DNA from 2 places in the Paraburkholderia unamae genome. Region 2 is predicted to be linked to the other one. Evidence: predicted binding sites of a transcription regulator. Region 2 holds the regulator's gene; the other holds the start of a gene.
The links. Region 2 encodes FliA, which starts transcription of late flagellar genes. Its sites were predicted from a motif close to CTAAAGTTTNNNNNNNNNNNGCCGNTA; they were not measured.
Positions count from the first base shown of each region.

Region 1: the regulator FliA is predicted to act here: its motif matches at 2,095-2,121, upstream of fliD (flagellar filament capping protein FliD).

Region 1 is NZ_QEOB01000030.1:54,892-60,288, forward strand. It holds gene C7402_RS39645 (hypothetical protein) at 219-536, shown strand; gene C7402_RS39650 (IMPACT family protein) at 1,426-2,019, shown strand; gene fliD (flagellar filament capping protein FliD) at 2,189-3,628, shown strand; gene C7402_RS39660 (DUF2964 family protein) at 4,021-4,269, shown strand; gene C7402_RS39665 (hypothetical protein) at 4,343-4,957, opposite strand; gene C7402_RS39670 (hypothetical protein) at 5,017-5,382, opposite strand.
Region 2 is NZ_QEOB01000001.1:101,631-107,027, forward strand. It holds gene C7402_RS00470 (flagellar hook assembly protein FlgD) at 1-226, opposite strand, end outside; gene flgC (flagellar basal body rod protein FlgC) at 433-858, opposite strand; gene C7402_RS00480 (flagellar basal body protein) at 936-1,472, opposite strand; gene flgA (flagellar basal body P-ring formation chaperone FlgA) at 1,719-3,074, shown strand; gene flgM (flagellar biosynthesis anti-sigma factor FlgM) at 3,243-3,608, shown strand; gene C7402_RS00495 (flagella synthesis protein FlgN) at 3,655-4,098, shown strand; gene C7402_RS00500 (RNA polymerase sigma factor FliA) at 4,270-5,001, opposite strand; partial or broken gene C7402_RS00505 (MinD/ParA family ATP-binding protein) at 5,396-5,397, opposite strand, start outside.

The DNA.
Region 1 (5,397 bases), on a different contig from region 2:
TCCCGGGCATGTGGACAACTGTCATGCGCCCCGTTTAATCCGTTCTCCATCAAGGGCCAACTGTCAGATCGGCCTCTTTCGTGTGACGGATGCTGTGAAACGAAAGCTTACAAGTGCTCACGTATTCCTTTCCTCACGGCCGATAAGCTTTGAACCGTGGTCGCAACACAAGGCACTCCGATGCCGCGTGACGACGAAACCGAAGAGGAGGTAACCACATGAATACGAAGAGCTGGAAGACCCCCGCCCGCGCTCTCGCTGCCGCGCTTATCGCAGGCGGCGCATTGCTGGGCGCGACGAGCGCCTTCGCGCAATCCTCGCCGTACGGGCTGCGCGCCAACTCGGCGCCGCAATATGGCGAGCCGCACATGATGCCGGTGGATGCGCGTATTTCGATCGGCTGGCACGACAACCGTTACTACGACGGCCACCGTTACTGGGAACACGACGAGTGGATGCATCACCATCCGCACGATCCGGGTCCCCCGCACTACCGTGACGACGACCGTCGTCCGCCGCCCCCGCCGCGTTACTGATCCGGGCGTGCTTCACATGTGACCCGCATGTGACCCACCTGTGATCGACAGGGCAAACAGGGCAACACCGAGGCCGGTCCTCCCCCACGGGGAGACCGGCCTCGGCGCATTTCCACGTCTTACTTCGCGCGCTTTCGATCCTTTCGCCAACTTCCTCAGCAATCCGAATCAAAATGGCGACAAGGCCCGCCACACGGCGTGTCCGGCGCAGCGGCGCCCGGCTCCGGCAGGCTTCGAAAGCCGGACGTCAGTAATCGCAGGTAATGCGCAAGCGTTGCCCGTGGCGCGTCGCGCGGGTAACGTTATTGGGCGTTTCGTTCCCCGGAGCGCACGGTGTATTCTCATTGCCCGGCCAGCGATGGCCGGGATTTTTTTTGGGCGCGACGAAACGAATGCGCCCGTCAGTGCCGGGCAAACGATCGGCCCGAACCTGGTTTTTTTCCGATTGCCGAGTCAATTTTGCGGACGTAAGGTGGTGTCGCCTCTTGAGAACAGGCGAGCCTTGTGACCCCCGGTCGTGAGATCTTGCGACCGGGGATTTTTTTGCCCCTGATTTGCGTGGGACCGCGGCGGTCTGCCGGGATTCGCGTATGCCGGAACGGCGCCGCGAGGGAATGCGAGGGGAAGAAGAGAAGGCGGAAAACATGACGGATCACCGAATGAGGAGTTCGGCGTCGCTCCAGCCAGAGCTAGATCCGTCATGTGATGCATTATCAGGCCTGGCAGACTGGGCGTCACTAGCATCTGACGCAAGAAACCGTTACGTAATTTGTGAGGATATGGGGACGGACGTCGAAGGCGCCCCGCCCGCATCGGTTAACATGACGGTTTCCCCCGGCGGCGCCGCGCGCCGAGCCGCCCCGCTTTGCCCACCGCGTCGCCCACTGTTTTGGCCACCTTTACGCTCGCCCACACTGTCAGCGCGGATCTGGAGATCCGCAAGAGCCGCTTCATCGCGCATGCGATTCCCGTCGCCGACCGCGAAGCGGCCATGGCCGAACTGCGCCGCCTGCGCGAAGAACACCCTGCCGCCACGCACGTCTGCTGGGCGCTGCTCGCGGGCGGCCAGTCGGGCATGTCCGACGACGGCGAACCCTCCGGCACCGCCGGCCGCCCGATCCTCGAAGTGCTGCGCCATCACGACCTGGACGGCGTGCTCGCCGCCGTGGTGCGCTACTACGGTGGCGTGAAGCTCGGCGCGGGCGGCCTCGTGCGCGCCTATACCGACGCCATCGCGAGCGCCCTGCAAGGCGCCACGCGCATCGAGCGCATCGCGCAGGCGCGCCTCACCGTCGAAATGGGCTACCCCGACGAAACACGCGTGCGCCACTGGATCGAGCAGGCGCAGTTCACGCTCGTGGACAGCCAGTACACGATGACCGTGCGCCTCACGGTGCAGATGCCCGCCAGCAACGTGGAAAACGCGCGTGAGGAACTGCGCGACCTCACGCAGGGCCGCGCGGGCTTCCCCGAGCACGTGTGAAAGCGTCGAAAAGCAACTGAAAGCGGCGGCCGGCGCCATGTCGGCCAAACTTTTCAATTTCTTTTCGATTCTTACATAAAGTTTCATGAAAGCTTGCCGTAATGAAAGAAAGTCCACGCTTTAAGCGTGTCCTGTCGATCCGACGCACCAGAACGAACGGACTTCTTTCATGGCAAGCACGATCACGAACACCACAGCCAGCGCGAACAGCGTCCTGAGCGACGCCGCGCAATCGATCATCAGCGGGGCGACCAACTCCGCGCTCGACGTCAACCAGCTCGTCAAGGCGCTCGTCAACGCGAAGATGGCGGGACCGAGCGCCGCCCTCGCCGCGCGGCAAACGGCCAGCAACACGACGCTTTCGGCGTTCGGCACGCTCAAGTCGTCGCTCGCCTCGTTGCAAACCGCGCTCGAACCGTTCAAGGACGGCGCCGCGCTCCAGCGCTTCACGGTCACCGCCAGCGAAAAGGACAAAGGCCTGAGCGCCGTGGCCGGCAAGAGCGCCGTGGCCGGCAGCTACACGGTCGAGGTGGATCACCTCGCAACCGCCCACAAGCTCGCCTCCGACGGCTTCGACACGGGCGCGACGCTCGGCACGGGCGCGCTCGACATCTCGATGGGCGGCAAGTCGATGCACCTGACGATCGCTGCGGGCAGCAACACACTCTCCGACATCGCGGCGGCCATCAACCGCGCGGCGGACAATCCTGGCGTCACGGCCTCGATCGTGAACGGCACCGACGGCCAGCACCTCGTGCTCAGCTCGACCAAGACGGGCGCGGCCAATGCGATCGAAGTGAGCGCAGACGCGGGCCTCGACGCACGCCTTGGCTCCGCGCAGATGCGCGAAGTCGTGCCGGCCGGCGACGCCGAACTGCATATCGACGGCACCCGCGTGACGAGCGCGAGCAACACGCTCGAAGGCGTGGTGAGCGACCTCACGATCAAGCTCGAGAGCGCCTCGGTCGGAACGAAGCAGACGCTCACCATCGCGCCGGACATGACGGCGACGGGCACGGCCATCCGCGACTTCGTGAAGGCCTACAACAGCTACGTGGACGCAATGAGCGGGCTCACCTCGTTCACGGCCGGCACCGACTCGTCCAGCTCGCACTCGGGCGCGCTGCTCGGCGACTCGGTCGCGCGCATGCTCTCCGAGGCGCTGCCGGCCGTCATCGCGAACGGCGTGAAGGGCGGCGACGGCGTGCGCCATTCGCTGGGCGAGATCGGCATCAAGCTGGACAAGACCGGCAAGCTGGAGATCGACGACAAGACCTTCGACAAGGCGCTCCAGCCGGATAACCGCGCGATCGCCACGCTGTTCGGCAGCGGCGGCATCCCCGCGAAGCTCGACGCCGCCATCAAGCCTTATGTGCAGTCGAGCGGCATCATCGAGCGGCGCACCGACGCGCTCAACAAGGAACTCAACGACATCAAGCAGCAGTCGACCACGCTCGAAGCGCGCGCAGCGCTGCTCACCACCAAGTTCAATCGCCAGTTCACGGCGCTCAACACGCTCATGACGACGATGAACAACAACGCGCAATACCTCACGCAACTCTTCGGCGGCGCGAACAGCGCGGGCGCACTCGCGACCAACCACAAATAAGCCGTGTCGAAGACGTGAACCGGCGCGCCTGCACGAAACAGGCGCGCCGGTTTTACGTTGGCGTGGCGATGCGCAGGAATGAATGCCCGATCGATAATCGCAGGCAAAAAAAAGCCGCCGAACGCATCGGCGGCCAACAGGGGACGTGAAGAACAACCGCGAATCGAACTATCGAATCGACCCGACGCACCCATCATGGCGACGCAAAATTAAGCCAGACTTAAACGCGCGCAAAAAACGGTGAAGAATTCCGCGAAGACCGCGTTGGGCAGTGAAAGAACGCGCAATAATGGGCTCGCTATAATGAATTCGGGCTAGGTGCTCGCTGTATTGTGTTCGCGTGACCGCCTTTCCAGTTCTTTCCGTCCTTTACTCAACCCGGAAGAGCCACCATGTTTTTCGACAGACTGCATCGGTTTATAGAAGGCGCCGGTCCCGCGCGGCGCCATCGCGTATGGAGCAAGGTGCGCATCTTCGTTGCAGCCATGGGCACGCTCGGCTCCGCGGCAGGCATCGCCATCGCCGTGATCGGCCTCCTTAATTTCGATCACCGGAAGGTCATTACGGGCGTGGCCATCATCATTGTTTGCACGGTGATTTACGTCTCGATCCTCGTGCGCGACCGCAATCGCGTCGATTAGCGCGTCAAAGCGCCGATGCGCGGCGGCAAGCCGCGCATCGGCATCATGCGTTCATCGCTCGCCGGCCCTCGACTCACTCCACGCGCTGGCCGTTGCGCGTCACCTGGACAGCGGTCGCGCCCACATAGTCGGCGCGAATGCTGTCACCCACCTTGAGCGAACCGATCGGCACGTCCTGGGGCACGGCCACCACCACCGTGTGACGCGGCCCGCGCAACGTCACCTTGCGATTCTTGTGGTCGATCTTCTGCACCGTGGCGACCACCTGAATGGCGCGCGCCTTGGCCACCACACCCTCCGAAGCCGGCGAGGTTGCCACCGTTTCGACACGCGAGCGTATGCCCTTCGTGCTCACCTTGTCGGCGCGCAGCAGCACTGCCTCCCGGTAGAGAATGTCCAGCTTGTCGCCGGGCGCGAGCTTGCTCACGTTGCCCACCGCCGGATCGACCGTGATCGTCTCCTGCTTGCCGTTATCGCCGCGCAGCGTGACCGCGTTGTTCGCCGCGTCGATACTCACCACCGTGGCCGTGCCCGAAATCTCCCCGACCTGTAGCAAGCCGCCCGGCGCGCTGGCAGGCGCGGCCTCCGATGCGGTTTGCGCATAAAGCGGCACGAGAGGCGAGGCACCAAAAGCGAGAACAAGAACGGCGCCGAGCAGCGGCGCGGACGTACGGTAACGCATGGACATGGACAGGCTCCTTCTCCGGATCGTGGATGACAACACAACGCAGGCGCGCGGCGCGCGCCTCATACGCCGTCCGCGCAAGCCGCTTCGGCTACGCAGCGTCGATAGTGGGCATACACGCGTTCGCGCTCGTCGCTCGCGAGCTGACGCTTTTCGACCAGCCTCAGCATGCGATGGCGGTCCGCGCCAAGCGTCGCGTAGTAGCGCTCGGCATGCAGACGCCGCAAGCGCTGGTAGAAGTCCGGCCCGGGCAGACCCGAGTCGGTCGCGAGCAACGACGCATAGTCGGCTTCGCCCGGCTCGCACAACGCCGCCGCGGCCGTCTCCAGTTTTTCATAGCGCTCACGCAGCGGCACGTCGCCTTCAAAGAGTGCGTGAAACGCTCCATACGGCACCAGCGAGCGACGGCTCGCGGCGCGACGCAACAACCTGCTTACCCTTTC
Region 2 (5,397 bases):
CCGCCGAAAGCTGCGTGGAGAGCGACGAGAGCGACGTGTTGAGCTGCTGGATGCCCGAGACCGTATTGATCTGCGCGAGCTGCGACGTCATCTGCGAGCTGTCCATCGGATCGGTCGGATCCTGGTTCTGCAACTGCGCGACGAGCAGTTGCAGAAACGTGGTTTGCAGATCGCTCGCACTCGTGCCGCTCGTCGACGAGGACGAGCTGGAGCTCGTGCCGTTCATGGTGTCGAGCAGTTGCTGCGACACGGTGGCGGTGCTGCCGCCGATGGTTGTGTTGCTGGAACTCAACGCGTTCTCCTCGATTGCGCTTCGTGCTTGGCGTGTGGTGACGGGCGCTGGATGGTTTCGCGCCCGCTGGTCTCTGTGTTTGCTGCGTTATGCGTGCGGTGCCGATGGGGCCGCTTCACGTCCCTGCTTCAGGTCCCGCTTCACGTCCCGATCGTGAGCGTCTTGAGCATCAACTGCTTGGCCGTGTTCAGCGTTTCGACGTTGGCCTGGTACGAGCGCGACGCCGAGATCATGTTCACCATCTCCTGCACCGGATCGACGTTGGGCATCGTCACGTAGCCGTCCGCGTTGGCGGAGGGGTTGGACGGGTCGTAGGTCTGCTTCATGGGCGTGGGGTCGTCCACCACGCCCGTCACCTTCACGCCGCCCACCTGCTGGCCCGAGGCCGTGCGCGCGCCGCCGAGCGGATTGACCGCGAACACCACCTGTTTCGCCTTGTAGGGCTGGCCGTCGGGGCCGGTCGTGCTGTCGGCGTTGGCGAGATTGGACGCCGTCACGTTCAGTCGCTGCGATTCCGCCGTCATGGCGGAGCCCGCAACGCTGAAGATGTTCATCAGGGATGGCATGGTTTCGTTGACCTCACATCAGGTGCGCGCCGCTGCGCGCGTTGGTCGCTGCTTCATTCGTGTTCCGGGCGCGCCGCTCAGGTCGAGCCCGAGGTGATGGCGGAGAGCATCGTCTTGATCTGCTGCGAGACGACGGTCATGCCCGACTCGAAGTGCAGCGCGTTGTCGGCGAACTGCACGCGCTCGGTGTCGAGATCGACCGTGTTGCCGTCGAGCGCGGGCTGCATCGGCACGCGGTACATGAGCTGGCTCTTGTAGGTGTCGGCCGGGCCGCCCGTCGGGATCAGCTTCGCGTCGCCGGCCATGTGGCCCGGCGTCGTGGACGACATCTGCATGCCGCTCGTCACGCCTGCGGGCTGCGCCATGGCGAGCGGCTGGGCGTTGCCGCCCGCCGTGCCCGCCACCGCGGCAACCAGTCCCGTCGCGCCGGCTGCGGCGCCCGTGCCCGACTGCCGCAGCGCGCCCGCGAGCGAAGCCGCGAAGTCGACGTCGCGCGCCTGGTAGCCCGGCGTGTCGGCGTTCGCGATGTTCGACGAGATCAACGCCTGCCGCGTGGCGCGCACGTCGAGCGCTTCGCGCCCGAAGGCGAATTCGGCATCGAGTTTGTCCAGCATCGGGCGTTCTCCGTGACGCGAAAGGTGGATCGGCGTGAGCGCGGCGGCATCGCCAGCGGCGTGGAAACCGGCGCAAACGTTAAGCGCGCGGCCCGCAAGCCTTTGCGCATGGAGTGGAATCTTAGGCGGGGCTGGCAAGAACCAATCGGACGAATAGCCGGTAAAGCGCCCCTCTATTCGACGCAAGCTCGCGGGGGGCGCCGCCTAGAATGCGAGGCGTGTCAATGCATTCGATGGAGAACGACGATGCCGCAGACTGCCTCTTTCCGTGGGCCGCGCGCCGGCCTGGAACGGCGAGCGCGCGCCTTGTCGTGGGCGTTGCCAGGCGTTTTGCCGTGGGCCGCTTCATGCGCCTGCGCGCTCGCCTTCGTGCTGGGCGGCACGGCCGCGCACGCGCAGAGCGCGCCGCAGGGCGCGGGCGGCCAGGTCTTTATCGCGGGTAACGGCGACCGCGCAGGCACCGACGCCGCGCAGATGAGCGCGATGCTCGCGACGAACGCCACGAATGCCACGAATACGAAGCCGGCCAGTGCCGCCGCGAGTGCGCAAGCCGGTACGCCCGCGCCGCTGCGCGCGGCGAGCTACGCCGACCTCAACGCGCACGGCGTGCCCGAAGATGCGCGCGCCGGCGTCGATTCCGCCGGCATGATCACGATCCCCGGCCCCGGCGAGCGCACGTCGCAAGCCGACGCGCCGCGCATCGTCACGATTCCCGCGCCGGGCACGAGCGCGCAGCCTGCACGTGTGCCGCCCGCCAGCGTGAACAGCGCGACAAACAACGCGGCAAACAGCGCGGCAAACAGCGCGGGCGCGCTGCAACGCGTGAACGTCGCGAGCGCGGCGAACCGCGTGGCGCCCGTGGTGGTCGACGCCGCGAGCGCGAACGGCGCGCCCGCCGCGAAGCCGGTTGCGAGCGCAGGCGCAAACACAGGCACAAACGCCAGCGCGGTCGCCATGAACACCCAGGCCACACCGCCCGGCCAGCAGGACGGCGAATCGATCCGCGCCGCCGCGCTGGCCTTCCTTCAGCAGCAGTCGGCGGGGTTGCCCGGCCGCGTGACGGTCACGGTCTCGCCGGTGTTCCCGCGCGGCCTTGCGGCCTGCACTTCGCTCGAACCGTTCATGCCGCCGGGCGCGCGCACGTTCGGCCGCACGACCGTGGGCATGCGCTGCATCGGCGCGAAGCCGTGGACGCTCTACGTGGGCGCGCGCGTCGCCGTCGACATCACGTACTACGTGGCCGCCCGCCAGATCGGCGCGGGCGAGGCCCTCTCGGCCGCCGACTTCATGCCGCTCTCGGGCGACCTCGCGAGCCTGCCGCAGACCGTCGTCACCGACCCCAACCAGGCGAGCGGCGCCGTCGCCCGCATGCGCATCTCCGCCGGCCTGCCGCTGCGCACCGACATGCTGCGCAGCGCGGCGTCGGTCATCATCGGACAGACCGTCAAGGTGATCGCCGTGGGCACCAATTTCACGATCTCCGCCGAAGGCAGCGCGCTCAGCAACGCGGAGCCGGGCCAGCAGGTGCGCGTGCGCACGAGCGGGGGCCAGGTCATCACCGGCGTGGTCAAGGACGCCGGCACGGTGCAGATCCAGATTTAGGGCGGATTGGGATGAGACGGATCGAGCGTGTCTTGAACGGGCCTGGTTGCGCCCCGGTTGCGACTGTGTGCGCCAGCACACGTAACAGCGTGTAACGGCGGGACTTTCGCGCTAAAGTTCAGCCCGCCTCATGCCGTTATCAAGGTCAAATCGATCAGGAAGCCCATCGTGAAAGTTGACTCCTCCACCCGCAATGATCCGCGCGCGCTTCAAGATGGCGTCGCGCGTTCGCAAGGCGATTCGGCTGGCGCCGTGAGCGCCTCGAATACCGCGGCCACGTCCGGCGCCGCTGGCAGCGCGAGCGCCGCGAACGCGTCCGGCGCTTCACAAGGCGATGCGAACGTGAGCCTTTCTTCCCTCTCCTCCACGCTGCGCTCGCTCGCAGCGAGCGGCGCGGCCGATATCGACGTGGCGCACGTGCAGTCGATCAAGGACGCCATCAGCAACGGCACGTTGCAGATCGACGCCGGCAAGATCGCCGACGGCGTGCTCCAGACCGCGCGCGAGCTGATGAGGCCCGCGTCGGGCAACTGATGACGCCCGCGTGCTGCGCAAACACTGAATTTTCTGGTGCCCCTCGATGAAAGATGCCCTGCTAGCCACGCTGATCGACGAACACGCCACGGTTGAGGCGTTCGCGTCGCTGCTCGCCTATGAAGAAAAGGCGCTCGTGTCGGCCGACGGCATGGAGGCGCTGCCGCAGATCGTCGAGCAGAAGACCACGCTCACGCAGCGTCTGGCGGGCCTCGAAAAGGCGCGCGACGCGCAACTGGCGGGCCTTGGCCTGCCGGGCGGGCGCAAGGGCATCGAGATGGCCTGTGACGGCGACGCGCGCCTCACGAGCCAGTGGGCGCTGCTCAAGGGCTCGACCGAGCGCGCGCGCCGCAAGAACCTCACGATCGGCATGATGATCCGCACGCGCATGGAGCATAACCGGCGCGCGCTGGCGATCCTGCGCGGCGAGACGGGCAATGGCGCGATGCTGTACGGTCCCGACGGACGGCTGCCGGCGTTCGGGCTGTAGGCGGGCTGTAGGCGTTTGGGCGGTGCGTAAAAAAAGCCGGAGCGGGGACGCTTCGGCTTTTTTGTTGGTGCGAGCCTCTTTGCCCCAAAAAGAAGAGCCGAAGCGCTCCCGCACCCCGGCTCTCGCACTGCGCCCGGCCCGCGAACCGCACACGCGGGGCCGTCTATCGCCTCAATTCTCCGCGCTCGCCCACGACATCTCGCGCAGCCGCGTGCGCAGGCGCGCCACGGCCTGGCTGTGCAGCTGGCACACGCGCGACTCGCTCACCTCCATCACCGCGCCGATCTCGCGCAGGTTCATGCCACGCTCGTAGTAAAGCGACATCAGCAGCTTCTCGCGCTCGGGCAGGCGCTCGATCGCCTCGACGAGCGCGCCGCGCAGGCTGTCGTCGAGCAGCGCCGAAAGCGGGTCCGAGTGATCGACGCAGTAGCGGTCGAGAAACGGCTCGTCCTCGGCCGAGCGGTCGAAGTCTTCGTAGTAGATGAGCTGGCTGCCATGCAGGTCCTGCAACATCGACTGGTATTCGTCGAGCGGCATGTTCAGGTGATCGGCGACCTCGGTTTCGCTCGCCGAGCGGCCAAGACGCTGCTCCACCTGGTGCACCGCGCTCTCCACTTCGCGCGACGTACGGCGCAGGCTGCGCGGCAACCAGTCGTTGCTGCGCAGCTCGTCGAGCATCGCGCCGCGAATGCGCTGGCTCGCATAGGTCTCGAACTGCGCGCCCTGATCTTCCTTGTAGCGGTTCGCCGCGTCGAGCAGGCCGATCATGCCGGCCTGGATCAGATCGTCGAGGTCGACGCTCGCCGGCATTTTGGCGACGAGCTGCAACCCCAGCCGCCTCACGAGCGGCGCGTACTTCGCAAGCACGTCGGCCTGCGAAATTTTTCCTTGAGCGTTATACATCGTGCTCTCCACTTCTCATGTCCCTCGCTGCGTCGTGCGCACGTCAGACGTGCTGCGGCGACGGCCGCTGCGCGGGCGTCTCGGCCAGCCAGCCCACGTGGGCCGGCGCGGTCGCGGATGGTGCATCGGGTGCGGTATGCACACCCGTCACGGCCGCCACGAACGAATCTGCGTTCGCGGCGAGCGTGCTGTGTGCGGCGTGTCCTGCATGTGCTGCCTGTGCTGCGTTTGTCCCGTCGGCGGCTTGCGGCGCGCCGTCCGTGACATCCCTGCCGTGGGCGTCATGCCGGGCATGCGCGTCACGGGATTCCTGCGTGGCGAGGTCCGGCTGGTCCTCGAGTGCTTCAGTCGACGCGCCGACTTGCGGGTCGTCGGCGTCGATAGCCGCGAACGGCG